DNA from 3 places in the Vibrio sp. R15-SG3-ISO1B genome. Region 1 is predicted to be linked to each of the others. Evidence: riboswitches for the same ligand, from Rfam matches in the RefSeq annotation. Region 1 holds a riboswitch; each other region holds the start of a gene.
The links. A riboswitch is a leader RNA that binds a small molecule or an ion and turns the genes downstream of it on or off. The one in region 1 is predicted to bind thiamine pyrophosphate.

Region 1 (5,824 bases):
CTTGCGTGAGAGAGTGGAGCAATTGATCGCGGTTTTTCTCATAGCGGTGCTGCAATCGTATTGAGTAGGCAGCAATCACAATCACCGCAATAATCAGGGTGATGCTGGTTTGCGTGTAATTGGAAATCCCAGACTCATAACTGGCTTTGATCACGCGCTGGATCTCATCCGCTTGGCTGGCAAACTCCAAAAATTGCTCGTCGCGTCCGGCGCTTAAAAACGCATCCGCTCGCTGCGCCTGAATTTTTTGGTAGGTGGATTCCACATGAAGGCGAAATTGCGCCAGCGTTTTGCGAAGCTCAACCAGACGCTCACGTAATTCGTTGTCCGTGACTGGCTCATAATTGCCCATGATACTCTCGCCGCCTTCAAGCAGCGCGACCACATGCCAATCGGCGATTTCTAAGTAGTACCACACTTCCTGAATCGACTGAGCGGTATCGCCCGACATGATCTCATCAAACCAAAGGTAGGCCAGCGTACCGTTGACTTTAATTTCAGCGGCCGCTTCCGCAAGCGGGGACTTTTTCACTAACAGGTGGGTCGCTTGGGTCACCAGCGCCGACGTAAACGTGATCACCAACAAGGCGAGAATGGAAGTAAAAATGAATTTGCGCTTCATAGCATCACACGAACGTTTACCCACGTATTTTGCGGGCAGGAATAAAAACATAGGCGAGTCAGCCTAGTGAAGAAATGTTACATCCCCATGAAAATATTCAGCGTAGTTATTATTGATGAGTGATTGATGAATCTTTAGTGACAGTTCACGTGAAGATATTGAGCTCAAAAGTGCTAGCTCGTATAGTCGCGGTATGTTGATTCTTCCTTTGTGCTCAACCATGACTTTTCGATTGCGTTCGACTGTTCTTGCTTCTGTATGCCTAGCGCTGATGAGTACCACGGCACACGGGAAAGATCTGATCAAAATTGAAGGGTCGAGTACCGTTTACCCGATTACCCAAGCCGTCGCCGATCACTTTATGCGTGCCGAGCGGCACAACACCCAAGTGGTGGTGGGCATCACTGGCACAGGTGGCGGATTTCGTAAGTTTTGCCGAGGCCGCACGGATATTTCTAACGCCTCTCGCCCGATTAAAGAGAAAGAGCGAGCGCTGTGTGAAATCAACCACATCGACTATATTGAGCTCCCTGTCGCACTCGATGCAATAACCGTGGTGGTGAACAAAGAAAATCAGTGGATCGATGCGCTCTCTCTTGATGAACTGAAAACACTCTGGGAAAGCACCGCTGAACGCACGATAACTCACTGGCAGCAAGTCAATCCGCACTTCCCTGATCGCCCCATCGTCCTGCACGGCCCTGGATCAGACTCAGGCACTTATGACTATTTTGTTGAGGTGGTGCTGGATGGCAAAGCGAGTCGACAAGACTACACCGCAAATGAAGACGATGAAGCCTTAGTCGCCGAAGTGGCCGCCGATCCCAACGCCATGGCGTTTATCGGCTTTGCCTACTATTTGCAAAATCAAGACAAGTTGAAAGCGATCGCCATCGCTCCCACTGGCTTCAACGCGGTCAAACCCAGTGTCGAGAACGTGATTATGGGACGATATGCCGCACTTTCCCGCCCTCTGTTTATTTACGTGAACAAACAGGCGCTAGAGAAGCGGCCATCACTGAAACGCTTTGTCGATAGTTATATCGACAGAGACAACATCAACAAAGTTGTCTCCCACTCTGGCTATATTCCTCTCTCTAATGATCGCTATGACGCGGCGCGTTTTATTCTCAACTCTAGCCGCTCTGGCTCGGTCTCGATGCCCAAATAGAGCCTTGTAATGCGACTGCACGCCATCGCGATTAACGTACATTTTGGTGACCAGAGAAAAAGTGGTGCACAGGCCCATGTCCTTGACCAATAGAGAGTTCATCGGCATGCGCAATGGCTTGTGAGATGTATTGCTTAGCCAAATGGACCGCTTTGTGCAGCCGATACCCTTGGGCAAGATAGGACGCAATGGCCGATGACAACGTACAGCCCGTACCATGAGTATTATGAGTGGCGACTCGCTTAGCGCGAATCAATTCACTGCCACTCCTTTCAATCAGCAGATCGTTACTGCTTTCGCCCTCTAGATGCCCCCCTTTAAGAAGCACTGTTTTGGCGCCCAAGGCGCGCAGGGCGTCAATCATCGCTCCCATCTCCTCTTCCGATGTCGGCGTTGCTCGCCCAGTCAGCGCCGCCGCCTCGGGTAAGTTTGGTGTGATCATATCGGCAAGCGGTAGCAGTTCTTTCTTGAGCGCCCCCACCGCACTGGCGTGCAGTAAGCTGTCACCACTGGTGGCCACCATCACCGGGTCCACCACGAGAAACTTGGGCTGATACGCCGCCAAACTTTGTGCCACGACACGGATGATTTCAGCGTCAGCCAGCATGCCAACCTTCACCGCCACGACATTGAGATCGCTCAATACCGCATCGAGCTGCGCTTGAACATGGTCGATAGGGATAGGATGAATGGCGTGAACACCACAGGTATTTTGCGCGGTAATGGCCGTAATAACGGAGCAGGCGTAACTGCCTGTTGCACTGATCGCTTTGATGTCGGCTTGGATGCCCGCGCCGCCGCCACTGTCGGAGCCAGCGATGGTTAGGACAATCGGAGTTTGAGGGTCATAAAATGCGGTTTGGTTCATCGGTGTTCCTCACGCACGCGTCAGGAACTGTGTGCAGAGCGCGTTGGCCAAGCACAACACATAACGGGCGAGATTGTGGCGACCCCACGACACCGCGTTATGAATAGTTCCCTACGTCAGTGCTAACTGAATCAGGTTCAACGGGTCTCGCGATGCGATCTCAGCCTTCCTTCTATGCTTCTACGACAGGCTCGTTAATCAAGCTATCGTTATGATTCGAGCAGAAGGAACGCTCCCCGACTATGTCGCCAACCTTAACCCTGTGATAGCGCAGATGCAACCTATTCAGATCACTTAAATAACCCGAGTGAATCGAGGAGTGGGCGATACGAACGCGACGTTTGGCACACAGAACATTATCGTTTACTCTTAATTTTATAAATTTTCGTTATTGATTTGACGGTTATGCTCAATCCACTCTGGCTCAAAACGTTTCAAACCTTGGTCGAGACCGGCCACTTTACTCATACCGCAGAAAAGCTGTTCATGACTCAGCCCGGTGTCAGCCAGCACATCAAAAAGCTCGAACAGGCTTGCGGCTACCCACTGATTGCGCGTCACAACAAGAGCTTTGAAGTAACGGAACAAGGCAGACAGGTCTATCAGTACGCAAAGCAGCGCGCCAAACAAGAAACAGACCTGATTGCTTCGTTATCTCAGGACGACGCGCATCGCGGTGAGGTGTCGGTCTCTTGCTCTGGCGCGTTGGCGCAGCTTATCTACCCGCATCTGCTCGATTTACAGTGTGAATTTGCACAACTGGTCGTCAAGCTGGAAGTCGCCCCCAACCGTAAGATCATCGACGATTTGGCTGAGGGGCGCGCCGATTTGGGCCTTGTCACTCACATCCCGCTCGACCCGAGAATCGAAGCGCAAGAGATAGGTCAAGAAACCATGTGTTTGATTGTGCCGGCAAACGTCGACGAGCCTATTACCCCTGAACTTCTCCTTGAGATCGGTTTAATTCGCCACCCCGACGCGGAGCACTATCTCTCGCTCTACTTTTCGCAGTGTGGCGACAAAGCGCTGGCGGGGATTGATATTCGCGCCCTGCGCACCTCGGGCTACATCAACCAACTCAGCCAAATTCTTCTGCCAGTTGCCAAAGGGCTCGGTTTTACGGTGCTGCCACACAGCGCATTCAGCTCTTTCACTTTGCGCGATCAACTTGCTGTGCATCAGCCAAAGAAAGCCGTCGTCGAGACCCTGTATTTGGTGAGCAAAAAACAAAGAGCGTGGCCAGCCCGTTTTCATACGGTGGTGGATAAGTTGACGGACGTGATCTCGCTATAACCCAACGCACTGCCATAGCCAAAATTTTCGATAGGCTTGAAACGCAAAATGGAGCCCAAGGCTCCATTTTTGCTGCTGCTTCAACGCTCATTATCGTCGTTATTTGAGGTCATGCCTCTAAGACGTCTTCGCCAGCGAGTTCAGAAATAATCAGTAGATCGGACTCATCCAGTTTAAGCCCCAGCATAGGGAGACCATGCTGAGCACTCCAACAACATAAGAAGACCACACAACCTAATGCTACCCAAAGTAGTGATACCATAGCCTAACCTCCTCCTCAGTTATCATCACCGTACTTAATAACCTAAAGGTGCCACTTCTCTCATCAGAAGGCGCTCAGATAGACTTTATTCTTTTTACGTTGGGGCGTCTGCGCCAATAGAAATGGGTTAGATTCGCCGGGTCAATCGCTCAATGTCGTATTGTTATCTGGAGTTTATTCGGATTAGAACACCTTAAGGTTATGCTGAGTACTCTTTCAATATAGGGATTGCGATTGTGAAGCGCAACACTCTTTGTGGTGAACACACGAAACCTTGACGTTTTTTATGCGAGCGATCGCATAAATATGCCAATGTGGAAATCGGCAATAAAAAATGGGCGCTCGTGGCGCCCATCTTGATACGAATGATTGTTGATGCAAACAGTGAGACAGCTTAAGCGCCAATAACGCCGCCATCTTCACGGGTAATGGCAACGATGGTGGAGCGAGGCTTGCTGTCACCACCACCAGGGTAGTGAGATGGCGCACCTTTCTCGCCCGGATGCTGAACACCCACAAACATGGTTTTGTAGTCGGCGGAGAAGGTCAGCCCCGTGATTTCACAAGCAATTGGCCCCGTCAAGAAACGTCGCACTTCACCAGTATTAGGATCGCCGCACAACATTTGGTTGTTCCCTTGACCTGCAAAATCGCCCTGATTTGAGTAGTTTCCGTCCGTTTGAATCCACAAACGACCGGCTTTATCAAAGCCGATACCATCCGGGCTATTAAACATGTTGTCGGCGTTGATGTTGTCACTGCCCGCGTAGAGCGAATCTTTGTGCACCGTTGGGTTGCCAGCAATCAGGTACAAATCCCAATCAAACTCTGCTTGGGTGTGATCGCCCGAGGTCGGTACCCAGCGAACAATTTGTCCGTAGTGGTTCTCAGCGCGAGGGTTCGGACCACCGACAGGTTGGCCCTCTTTTACGCCGCGGTTTTTGTTGTTGGTGAGGGTACAGAAGACGTGTTGGTTGTCTGGGTGCACCGCCACCCACTCTGGGCGATCCATCGTGGTCGCGCCAACTTGAGTCGCAGCGCGACGTGCAAAAATCATCACCTCGGCTTGATCGTTAAAACCGTTCTCTTTAGTCAGGCCATTTTTGCCATAAGTCAGTTCAATCCACTGCCCCTTGCCTTTCAACTCGTTGTCGTCCATCTCGAACTTGGCGACATACAAGGTGCCCTCTTCAAGCAAGTTGCGATTGGCAGCATCATTGCCCGGTTGGTAGCGATCGCGAGAGACAAATTTGTAAATGTGCTCCCCGCGCTCATCATCACCTAGGTACACCACGACATGACCATCATCGTTGATCAACAGTGCCGCATTCTCGTGCTTAAATCGCCCGAGTGCAGTGCGCTTAAGCGGCGTCGACGTCGGATCGTTTGGATCGATCTCCACAACCCAACCAAAACGGTGTGGTTCATTCGGATGCTTAGCGACATCGAAACGCTCATCGGTATCATGCCACTGGTAGCTGCTCTTCGCTGCTTTGATTCCGTAACGCTTATGATCGTCGCTCAACTCTGCCGTCGTACTGGTGCCAAAATAGCCGTGGAAGTTCTCTTCACAGGTTAAGTATGTGCCCCAAGGCGTTTGACCGTTGG
Region 2 (5,824 bases), on a different contig from region 1:
GTTAATTGAGTAGATGCGGCCATCTTCTGGCACCATCATATTCTCATGAGACAAGCAGAACGTACCGATCGATGGATCGTAGGTAAAGCCATTGACGCCATTGCCTGTGGTGTAGACAAGCATGGTTGATGAACCGTAAATCACATAACCGGCCGCGACTTGCTTGTTGCCTGGTTGAAGGAAGTCTTCTTCTGTCGGTGGGGTACCGATAGGAGAGACGCGGCGATAGATAGAGAAAATCGTTCCGACAGAGACGTTAACATCGATGTTAGATGAGCCATCGAGTGGATCCATCAATACCACGTATTTGGCGTTTTTGTTCAGTTCTTTATTGAACGCGACCGCCTCATCTTCTTCTTCACTTGCTACGCCACACACTTGATCACGTGCTTCAAGTGCTGCTTTGAACTTCTCGTTCGCGTAAACATCCAGTTTTTGTTGGGCTTCGCCCTGAATGTTCTCACTACCAACGGCACCGGTGATATCACCAAGGCCCGCCGCGTTAATTTCGCGGTTGACGATTTTAGCCGCAAGGCGAATCGACGACAGTAGGGATGATAGATCACCGCTAGCGTGGGGGAAGTCCGTCTGTTTTTCAACAATGAACTCGCCAAGGGTGCGCATTCCAGACATGTTTATTCCTTAAAATCGCATAAGTTTGGGGGGAGTTGGGCAACCTCTTGCCATTTTATTGTTGGGGCGCAAGAGGGACGAAGCTATGCGTGAGCTTTTGTTTTTGCCTTGAGCAATTGTAAAACCATGATCTTATTATTGGTAACGAACTAACTGTCTAACCTCTCAATTTTTTTGGTAATTATTCAAATATTTTCACGGTTTTTCATCTTGAACAAACTTTGCTCGATTGTGCCAAGATTTCACATCCGAAGGACAAAGAGGTTCGCTTTTCAAGCCATTATCGCCATAATGAGCACTTCAAATTAGCCTTTTCAGGATCACTCTATGCATATTCATATCTTGGGAATTTGTGGCACCTTTATGGGAGGAGCGGCAATTTTAGCGCGTCAATTGGGGCACAAAGTCACCGGCAGTGACGCCAATGTGTACCCGCCCATGAGCACGCTACTTGAATCGCAAGGTATTGAAATTATAGAAGGGTTTGATCCTGCGCAGTTAAATCCGGCGCCCGATTTGGTGGTGATCGGTAATGCGATGAGCCGTGGTAACCCGTGTGTCGAGCATGTACTGGATAGCAACCTGCGTTACACCTCCGGCCCACAGTGGCTGCAAGAGTTTCTGCTGCATGACCGATGGGTACTGGCGGTCGCGGGAACGCACGGCAAAACCACCACATCCAGTATGCTCGCTTGGATTCTGGAAGATTGTGGTTATGAACCCGGTTTTCTCGTGGGCGGCGTGCTTGGCAACTTTGGTTTGTCGGCAAGGTTGGGCAACAGCCCGTTTTTCATAGTTGAAGCTGATGAATACGACAGCGCTTTTTTCGATAAGCGTTCTAAGTTCGTTCATTACCATCCACGTACCTTGGTCATGAATAACCTTGAGTTCGATCATGCAGACATCTTCGATGATCTGGAAGCGATTAAGCGCCAATTTCACCATCTAGTGAGAACCGTACCGGGCAATGGTCGGATGTTTACTCCTCAATCAGACCAGGCGCTGCAAGACGTTATTGCCCGTGGCTGCTGGAGCGAACAAGAGTACACAGGGTGCGAATCTGGCTGGCAAGCGCAAAAAGAGGCCCAAGATAGCAGTGTCTTTGATGTCTTATTGGCGGGAGAAATAGTGGGTCGAGTGACGTGGAATTTAGTCGGCGATCACAACGTCAGCAATGCGTTGATGGCCATCGCGGCGGCGCGTCATGTGGGGGTCACTCCGGATCACGCTTGTGAGGCGTTAGGGCGCTTTATTAATACCAAACGCCGCTTGGAGTTAAAAGGGCAGGTCAATGACATCACTGTGTATGACGACTTTGCTCATCATCCAACGGCGATTGAACTGACATTGGGCGGCTTACGTAACAAGGTGGGTCAATCCCGAATCCTTGCGGTGTTGGAGCCGCGTAGTGCAACCATGAAACGCGGGGTGCACAAAGAAACGCTTGCGGCCTCATTGCAGGCGGCAGATGAAGTGTTCCTCTTTCAGCCTGAGTCAATTACTTGGTCGGTGAGTGAGATTGCCGAGCAGTGCGCGCAACCCGCTTATGTCTCTGACGACATCGACGACTTGGTGCGCAGCATCGCTAGGCATGCTCGCCCCGGCGATCAGATTCTTGTGATGAGTAACGGCGGGTTTGGCGGAATTCACGACAAACTGTTAGCGCAATTAGCCCAATAATAAGAGATACGCACAATGGCTGAAAAATCCATCACCCTCGCTTTTACCGGAGCCTCAGGCGCGCCTTATGGGCTGCGTTTGTTGCAGTGCTTATTGGCCGCGGATTATCAGGTTTACCTGCTGGTTTCATCGGCGGCGCGAGTGGTGTTGGCCACCGAACACGGATTAAAACTGCCTGCCAACCCAGACAGCGCCAAGCAAGCCTTGGTCGCCCATCTCAGCTGCGATCCGGCTAAATTAGTGGTGTGCGGCAAAGAGGACTGGTTCTCGCCCGTGGCCTCTGGCTCAGCGGCGCCCAAGCAGATGGTGGTTTGCCCTTGTTCGGCGGGCAGTGTGGCAGCGATTGCTCATGGTATGTCCGATAATTTGATTGAACGCGCCGCTGATGTGGTGATGAAAGAGCGTGGTCAATTGCTGCTGGTGGTTCGAGAAACGCCTTTCTCAACCTTGCACCTTGAGAACATGCACAAGCTCTCGCAGATGGGCGTCACTATTATGCCGGCCGCGCCCGGTTTTTATCACCAACCTAAATCGATAGACGATCTTATTGATTTTATGGTCGCGCGCATTTTGGATCACCTCGGCATCGAGCAATCCTTGGTGGCGCGCTGGGGCTATGATCAACGTAACGATTCGTGATTGTGTCTTGGTGGGCCGTCACGCAAGTATGGCTATTGTAGGGCAGACCTATTACAATCAAGCCGAACCTCATCGGGGAGCTATTCATTCACTGAATGACGCTGAGATCGAGCTTTGCTCGGGACCCGTAGACCTGAACCAGATAATGCTGGCGTAGGAATTGAGCGAGGACATCAGACGTCTGTTTGTCCCTCAGACCTGCGTGGCTCAACAAGGAGAGCGAGCAGTGAAATCCACTTTTATCCCTTCATTTATGCCACTTTGTGCCGCCGCGGCACTGACGTCTTTTTCTGCAACCGCAGCCGATACGTTAACCGTTTATACCTATGACTCTTTCGCTGCCGATTGGGGCCCAGGCCCAGTGGTAAAAAAAGCGTTTGAAGCACAGTGCGACTGTACGTTGAATTTTGTAGCTTTGGATGATGGCGTCTCTATCCTCAATCGCTTGAGACTGGAAGGCGACAATAGCAAAGCCGATATTGTGTTGGGGTTAGACAACAACTTGATGGCAGAAGCGCAGCAGACCGGTTTGTTGGCTGAGCATAGCGTCGATACGTCATCCGTCACCTTGCCAGGCGGCTGGTCCAATACGACCTTTGTGCCGTACGACTACGGTTACTTCGCGTTTGTCTACAACAAAGAGACCTTGGCTGAGCCACCGACTAGCCTCAAAGCGCTGGTGGAATCAAATGACGACTTAACAGTCATCTACCAAGACCCGCGTACCTCAACCCCGGGTCAAGGTTTGATGCTGTGGATGAAATCTGTCTATGGCGACGAAGCGCCGCAGGCGTGGAAAGCGTTGGCGAAAAAGACAGTGACGGTCACGAAAGGGTGGTCAGAAGCGTACTCGATGTTCTTAAAAGGCGAGTCTGACATGGTGCTCTCTTACACCACGTCACCTGCGTACCATCTGATTGCCGAAAATGATGCTAAGTTCGCTGCGGCGAATTTCGCGGAAGGTCATTACACTCAAGTAGAAGTGGCCGCCAAAGTTAAAACGAGCGCGAACAGCGAGTTGGCGGATGCCTTTATGCAGTTTATCCTCAGCGATGACTTTCAGTCGGCCATGCCCACAGGGAACTGGATGTACCCTGTCACTGACGTCGCGTTGCCAGAAGGGTATCAAAGCCTGACGAAGCCAAGCCAAGCCTTGAGCTTTAGCGCTGAAGAGGTGGCTACCCACCGCAAAGCGTGGATTCGTGAATGGCAAAACGCGTTGACCTTCTAAGGTTAGGCGTTCGTGCAATCTGTCCCTAAATTAGGCGTATGGGTCGCGATGCTGATCGCGGCCTTTGTCGTTTCAGCGCTGCTGGCATTGCTCAATCAAGCGCCTTCCCTCGATCTGCGCGTCATTTGGCAAGATCCTTATTACCGCCACGTTACCCAATTTAGCTTCTATCAATCTTTTCTCTCAACGCTGCTCAGTGTCGGTTTGGCGATCCCCGTCACCCATGCTTTGTCGCGGCGGCAGTTCATCGGCAAAGCTTTGGTACTCAAGCTGTTTGCGACCACTTTGGTACTTCCTGTGTTGGTGGGGGTGTTTGGCTTGCTGGCGATTTATGGGCGCAGTGGTTGGCTGGCGACACAGCTTGCGCAGTGGGATCTCTCGTTGCCATTTAATATTTACGGTTTGCATGGCATTTTGCTCGCGCACCTCTTTTTTAATCTTCCTTATGCGGCGCGTTTGCTGCTGCAATCACTAGAGTCGATTCCGGCGGAGCAACACAAACTGTGCGCCCACTTAGGCATGGGCCATTGGCAAAAGTTTAAGTGGGTCGAATGGCCGCGGATGAGGCAGCAATTAGCGCCCGTTTGCGGGTTGGTGTTTATGCTCTGCTTTACCAGTTTTGCCACTGTTATGGCATTGGGCGGCGGGCCCAAATCGACCACCATTGAGCTCGCGATTTACCAAGCGATCAAGTTTGATTTTGATTTGCAAGCGGGCGCGTTACTGGCAATTTGGCAAATGCTGCTATGTGGCTTAATGGCGTTATCGATTCAACGCTTCGCTCGACCTATTGCCATTTCGATGGGCAGCGACGCACCAACTGCGTTGGTGGTGAAAGACAGTCTATTCTCTAAGTGCTGGGATGGCGCTTGGATAGGTTTTAGCTTGCTGTTAGTGTTGCCGCCTCTTGGGATGGTACTAGCCAGTGGTATGAATTCTCAGGCGTTGAGTGTGCTGAGTGATGGCCGATTTTGGTCCGCGCTCGGCGCGTCACTGAAAGTGGCGAGCATGGCGAGCGTTATCGCTGTCAGTGCGGGCACGGCGATTTTATTGTCGAGCCGAAGACTGCGCCTCAATCAACGTGAGAAAACCGCGGATAAGATAGAGCTGCTAGGGACCATCATTCTGGTGACCCCAGGATTAGTGATCTCGACCGGGCTCTTTTTGCTGCTCCGTTCGTGGACGGATGCGCTCAGCTACGCCTTGGTCGTTGTTGTTGCGGTCAACGCGTTAATGGGGCTGCCTTATGTGATCAAAACCTTGGCTCAGCCGATGTTGCAACTTGAGCAGCAGTATCAGTACCTCTGTGCAACCCTTGGAATCCGCGGTTGGCGCCGTTTACGGGTGGTGGAGTGGCGCGCATTAAAACGGCCGCTGGCGCACGCGTTTGCCATCAGTTTTATGTTTTCTATGGGCGATCTCAGTGCCATCGCGCTGTTTGGTAGTCAGGAGTTTCGTACGCTGCCGCTCTACCTGTTCCAACTGCTCGGCAGTTACCAAATGGACGCGGCGGCAGTCGTATCGGTCTCTTTACTGCTTTTGAGTGTGGGCTGTTTTGCGCTGATGGAACGCCTATTTCGTCCTCGCTCTGCTTCTACCCCCACCAATAGGAGTCACTATGCTCACTCTCAGTGACCTGCA
Region 3 (5,824 bases), on a different contig from region 1:
AAACTTGATTGTGTGAATGAACGAGAATTCAGTTCCTAGTGAATAGTTCCTAGTACCTAGAAGGTATTTCTAGGAACTCGCATCTAGGCACTAGAAACTTTAATTAACAGCTTTCCGAATTATTAAGTTCTAGGAACTAGGGTCTAGGCACTCACTTCTAGGAACTTAAACAAAATTTGCTTGGCGACCATAGCGATTTGGACCCACCTGATTCCATGCCGAACTCAGAAGTGAAACGAATTAGCGCCGATGGTAGTGTGGGGTTTCCCCATGTGAGAGTAGGACATCGCCAGGCTTTGAACATTATCTGTTTAAAGCACGATTGAGATAAGACTTTAAATAGACCACTGCGGAGTGGTAGTTCAGTTGGTTAGAATACCGGCCTGTCACGCCGGGGGTCGCGGGTTCGAGTCCCGTCCACTCCGCCACTTATAAACCTCGTTTATCGAGGTTTTTTTGAATCTAATTTTTAGGGGTGTAGCTCCAATTGGCAGAGCAGCGGATTCCAAATCCGCGTGTTGGGAGTTCGAATCTCTCCACCCCTGCCATATCTAAGGCTCTAGTCGAAAGACTAGAGCCTTTTTTGTCTCCGTTTTTTAATCTTGCACGCGACAAAACACAAATCACTCATTGCACTGAGAATCATTCGCAGTATTTTGCTACATTATACGTCTTGTCTGTTTTAGGTGTTTACCGTTATGGCTTTGAGTCGTCGCCAATTTCTTCAATCTTCACTTGCTTTGTCTGCTCTCTCAATGATTCCTGCTTGTTCGGTGACTCGGCAAACTCGGACTCGAGAAGGCTATGTTTACGATCTCACTGCTGAGCCTAGCCGGGCTGAACTCGTCCCTGGGTATCAAACAGACGTACTGGGGTTTAATGGTGCGATCCCTGCGCCGACACTCTATTGTCGTCAGGGGGAAGAGGTCGTGATTCGTTTCACGAACAAACTGTCAGAGCCTACCACCATACATTGGCACGGCTTGCGAATACCGATCGAGATGGACGGCGTTCCTTTTCTCAGTCAAGCGCCTATCATGCCGGGAGAGACGTTTGAGTATCGATTCACTCCGCCTGACGCAGGCACGTTTTGGTATCACCCACACATGAACAGCGTTGAACAGTTAGGGCGAGGACTCGTTGGACTGATTATTGTTGAAGAGCGCGACCCCGTGGTTTTTGATGAAGAGCATGCGTTAATGCTCAAGCATTGGCACATCGACAGTCAAGGGCAGTGGAAGGAGAGAATGATCCCACGTTTAAGTGCTCGGATGGGCACGCCAGGGGAGTGGAGCAGTGTGAATGGCGTTCATGAGCCTTTATATACGCTTAAAGCGCACGCGACCACTCGCTTACGCATTGCTAATGTCGACAATACCATTACCTATCCAATTGCGATTGAAGGGGCAGAGGCTTGGATACTGGCTATTGATGGCAACCCGGTCACCACGCCAATGAAGCTCTCTCAGCATAAAGTTGGACCGGGTATGAGGGTGGATCTTGGTCTGATTGCGCCATCTGCTGGCAACAAAGTGTTTGTTCGTCAAATGAAGGGGCGTTTCCCTTTTCCTCTGTGTGAATTTGATGTCGTCGCGTCTGATTTGCCACAGGGTCAAGCGCTGCCAAGTTTGCCTCTTAACCCTGTGCCCGCGCTCGATCTACCCAACGCTGAAGAGATTGACTTTGTGTTTGAGTGGCAAGGTGCGGTAACGCCCGTAGGCAAAGATGGCAAGGCGAGTTCAACCTTTTGGTTGACCAACAAGGTGGCGTGGCAGGGGATGAGTCGTCATTCGATTCCTGCGCCGCTGGCGCAGTTGGAGCTAGGCAAAACCTACATCTTCGATCTTAAAAATGTCACTCAGTACCATCATCCTATTCATCTTCATGGCCATACCTTTACCGTGCTCGAAATGGACGGTAAGCCGCTCCTAGAGCCGTTCCATACGGATACGGTACTACTGGGCAAGAATGGTCGTGCCAAAGCGGCTTTCGTCGCGGACAACCCCGGTCGGTGGATGTATCACTGTCATGTCATAGAGCACATGAAAACCGGTTTGATGGGCTATATCGAAGTAAAGTGACTCCTGTAACTTTTTAAATCTAACAGAGTGTTTAGCGTCATTACATTGATCTGAAGTCTGTTTTTTTGTCTGTTTGGCGCTACACTAACGCCACAAATTTGGAGGGGTTATGGGTCAGTTTGCAATTTTAGGGTTTATTGCCATGGGTGGCGCCGTTGGTGCGTGCTCTCGTTATTTAGTGTCTGAGCTGTGTGCGACATTACTGGGGCGAGGTTTTCCATATGGTACGCTAACTGTTAACGTAGTCGGCTCACTGGCGATGGGCTTACTGATCGCCGCGTTTGAAAATGGCAACCTTGCGACTGAACCATGGAGACAGATCATCGGGCTCGGTTTTCTTGGTGCTTTGACGACGTTCTCTACGTTTTCGATGGACAACGTTTTACTCATGCAGCAGGGCGCCTTTTTCAAGATGGGACTCAATGTCTTACTCAATGTAGTATTAAGCATCTCTGCCGCTTGGGTGGGCTTTCAACTGCTGATCAAAAGCTAGCTTGCTTAGAGGTGCTTTGAGCCTCACTAGACAAAATTTACACAGGTCGGCTTGGTTTATCCAAGCCGTTTTTATATACTCGGTTCACTTGTCGGAGTGCCATAAGGCTGAGACCGTTTATTCGGGATCCGTTGAACCTGATCAGGTTAATACCTGCGAAGGGAACAAGAGAAGATATCGACCCTCCTAATCTAGGATTCGTTCTCTCTGATCTGAGCGTCATGCGATCTATCTACAGATAGGTACCCGCGTCAGATCGCCCTCTTGTTGCATCTTTCCGCCAAGCATTTTTATCTCTAACACTCATGCTCCTACGAGCAATAAAGAGCAAGGAAAAATGCTATGTCGAATCGCAAACAAGCGAGACTGGAAGCCAAACAGTTTATTGATACCCTCTCGGTACAGGCGTACCCCAATTCACGCAAGGTTTATGTAGAAGGTTCACGACCTGATATTCGTGTTCCTATGCGAGAAATCTCCCTCGCTGACAGCTTGATTGGCGGTACTAAAGACGCGCCGATCTTTGAGCCCAATGAGCCGATTCGCGTTTACGACACTTCTGGTCCTTATACCGATCCTGACCATACGATTGACCTCTACCATGGATTACCTAAGTTACGTGAACAGTGGATTGAAGAGCGCGGTGATACGGAGCTGCTCGATGAGGTCAGTTCGGTATACACCAAACAGCGCTTGGAAGACGATACGCTAGACGAGCTGCGTTATGGTAACTTACCTCGCATTCGCCGTGCGAAAAGCGGTCAGTGTGTTACTCAGCTCCACTACGCGCGTCAAGGTGTGATTACACCGGAAATGGAATACATCGCTCTGCGTGAAAACATGGGGCGTGCTCGTTATCGCGATGAGGTGTTGAACCAACAGCATCCAGGTCAAAGCTTTGGGGCCCACTTGCCAAAGGACATCAGTGCTGAGTTTGTCCGCCAAGAAGTGGCCGCGGGCCGTGCCATCATTCCATCCAACATCAACCACCCGGAAGCGGAGCCAATGATCATTGGTCGCAATTTCTTGGTCAAGGTGAACGCCAATATTGGTAACTCTTCTGTGACCTCTTCCATTGAGGAAGAAGTTGAGAAATTGGTTTGGGCAACACGTTGGGGCGGCGATACGGTGATGGATTTGTCGACCGGACGCAATATTCACGAGACTCGAGAGTGGATTCTACGTAACAGCCCAGTTCCGATCGGCACCGTGCCTATGTACCAAGCGCTTGAAAAAGTGAATGGCATTGCAGAAAACCTCAACTGGGAAGTGATGCGAGACACCTTGATTGAGCAAGCTGAGCAGGGCGTCGATTACTTCACGATTCATGCCGGTTTGCTGTTGCGTTATGTGCCGATGACGGCCAAACGTGTCACGGGTATTGTCTCTCGCGGCGGCTCGATCATCGCTAAGTGGTGTCTCGCTCACCATCAAGAAAGCTTCCTTTACACCCACTTCCGCGAAATTTGTGAAATTTGTGCCAAGTACGATGTCGCGCTTTCGCTCGGTGATGGCTTGCGTCCAGGTTCGGTGGCCGATGCCAATGATGAAGCGCAGTTTGCTGAGCTACGCACGTTGGGTGAACTGACTAAGATCGCGTGGGAGTATGACGTGCAGGTGATCATTGAAGGCCCTGGGCATGTACCTATGCACATGATCAAAGCCAATATGGATGAGCAGCTAGAGCACTGCCACGAAGCGCCATTCTACACTTTGGGTCCTCTGACGACCGATATTGCCCCTGGGTACGATCATATTACCTCTGGCATTGGCGCTGCGATGATCGGCTGGTACGGCTGTGCGATGCTCTGCTATGTGACGCCGAAAGAGCACTTGGGTCTACCCAATAAAGAAGACGTTAAGACGGGCTTGATTGCTTATAAACTTGCGGCGCATGCGGCGGATTTGGCTAAAGGCCACCCTGGTGCTCAGGTTCGTGACAATGCGCTCTCAAAAGCTCGCTTTGAGTTCCGCTGGGAGGATCAGTTCAATTTGTCGCTTGACCCTGATACAGCGCGAGCTTTCCACGATGAAACTTTGCCGCAAGAGTCGGGCAAAGTGGCTCACTTTTGTTCAATGTGTGGACCAAAATTCTGTTCGATGAAAATTTCTCAGGAAGTGCGCGAGTACGCTAAAGACACGCAACAAGTCGAAGCCGACCAAGCCATCTCCGTTAAAATGCTCGATGATCCACTTGAAGGGATGCGCCAAAAGTCAGAGGAGTTCCGTCAATCGGGTTCTGAGTTGTATCATCCTGCCGCTCAGCCTGAAAGTGCAGAGTCTTAGGAGCGCGACGATGAAAATTGTGATTCCTCACTCAGAGCCCACATTGCGCGATGATATCGCGCAATGCTTGGCATTAGCCGGCGAGCAAGGGTTTGCCACACGAGAGATTCAGTTGATTGAAGGGGCTGAGTCGACGGTTGAACTGCGCGGTGCGTCTTCTTCTGTTTGGATTGCTCGGGATACGCAAGTCTCTGAGTCTTCCTCTCTCAGTGACGACAGCGAACAAAACATCCATCAACTGGTGTACTCAGTTGCAGAGGGTGATGTCTCGCTGGCGGACTATGCCCCGCATGCGATCGTTATTGGCGCAAGGTGCGAAGGGCGCGTGCTCGATATTTGGCAACACAGCACGCGTGCTCATGCTGAAGTGCGTGCGCTTAATGTCCACCAAATGGCGCTTGATGCTACACAGCACTTTGCATGGTTTATCACCTTGCGGGCGCTCGATTTTCCCGTTGAAGATGCACTGACGCTCGCACGTGCGATGGGGCATGTTTCACGTGAAACATCTCAATGGCCATGTTGTTTAGAGCAATTTCCTACGCCTGTGCTCGAGGACGAAACTCTCGGCATTCGTGTTGGTTGGAAAACTGAAGGCCGCGCGATCTCTTTTCCCTCCATGGCGAAAGAGGTGTTGGGTCTCTATCCGGTGGTCGACGATGTCAGTTGGATTGAACGATTACTTCCTCTAGGCATTAAAACCATACAGCTGCGCATCAAAGATCCACAGCAAGCTGATTTGGAAGCGCAGGTGATACGTGCGATTGCATTGGGTCAGCAATACCAAGCACATGTGTTTATCAACGATCATTGGCAGTTGGCGATAAAGCACGGTGCATTCGGTGTTCACCTTGGCCAAGAAGATATTGAAGCGTCGAACTTGCAGGCATTGTCACAGGCAGGTATCGCTTTAGGGCTCTCGACACACGGCTACTACGAACTGCTGCGTATTGTGCAGATTGCG

Region 2: it holds a riboswitch for thiamine pyrophosphate, as region 1 does, so the genes downstream of both, thiB (thiamine ABC transporter substrate binding subunit) here and thiD (bifunctional hydroxymethylpyrimidine kinase/phosphomethylpyrimidine kinase) in region 1, are expected to answer to the same signal.
Region 3: it holds a riboswitch for thiamine pyrophosphate, as region 1 does, so the genes downstream of both, thiC (phosphomethylpyrimidine synthase ThiC) here and thiD (bifunctional hydroxymethylpyrimidine kinase/phosphomethylpyrimidine kinase) in region 1, are expected to answer to the same signal.

The regions. Positions count from the first base shown of each region.
Region 1 is NZ_JCBDGG010000017.1:37,006-42,829, forward strand. Features, by position in the region: gene AC6R0S_RS05305 (putative bifunctional diguanylate cyclase/phosphodiesterase) at 1-673, opposite strand, end outside; gene AC6R0S_RS05310 (PstS family phosphate ABC transporter substrate-binding protein) at 843-1,793, shown strand; gene thiD (bifunctional hydroxymethylpyrimidine kinase/phosphomethylpyrimidine kinase) at 1,825-2,661, opposite strand; TPP riboswitch at 2,753-2,910, opposite strand; gene AC6R0S_RS05320 (LysR family transcriptional regulator) at 3,067-3,954, shown strand; gene AC6R0S_RS05325 (hypothetical protein) at 4,064-4,216, opposite strand; gene AC6R0S_RS05330 (PhoX family protein) at 4,611-5,824, opposite strand, start outside.
Region 2 is NZ_JCBDGG010000035.1:22,766-28,589, reverse strand. Features, by position in the region: gene fbp (class 1 fructose-bisphosphatase) at 1-633, opposite strand, end outside; gene mpl (UDP-N-acetylmuramate:L-alanyl-gamma-D-glutamyl-meso-diaminopimelate ligase) at 961-2,313, shown strand; gene AC6R0S_RS10770 (flavin prenyltransferase UbiX) at 2,329-2,952, shown strand; TPP riboswitch at 3,016-3,129, shown strand; gene thiB (thiamine ABC transporter substrate binding subunit) at 3,206-4,183, shown strand; gene thiP (thiamine/thiamine pyrophosphate ABC transporter permease ThiP) at 4,232-5,818, shown strand; gene thiQ (thiamine ABC transporter ATP-binding protein) at 5,802-5,824, shown strand, end outside.
Region 3 is NZ_JCBDGG010000006.1:2,341-8,164, forward strand. Features, by position in the region: rRNA gene rrf (5S ribosomal RNA) at 180-295, shown strand; tRNA gene AC6R0S_RS01900 (tRNA-Asp) at 352-428, shown strand; tRNA gene AC6R0S_RS01905 (tRNA-Trp) at 472-548, shown strand; gene AC6R0S_RS01910 (multicopper oxidase domain-containing protein) at 699-2,081, shown strand; gene crcB (fluoride efflux transporter CrcB) at 2,191-2,574, shown strand; TPP riboswitch at 2,657-2,755, shown strand; gene thiC (phosphomethylpyrimidine synthase ThiC) at 2,917-4,860, shown strand; gene AC6R0S_RS01925 (thiamine phosphate synthase) at 4,871-5,824, shown strand, end outside.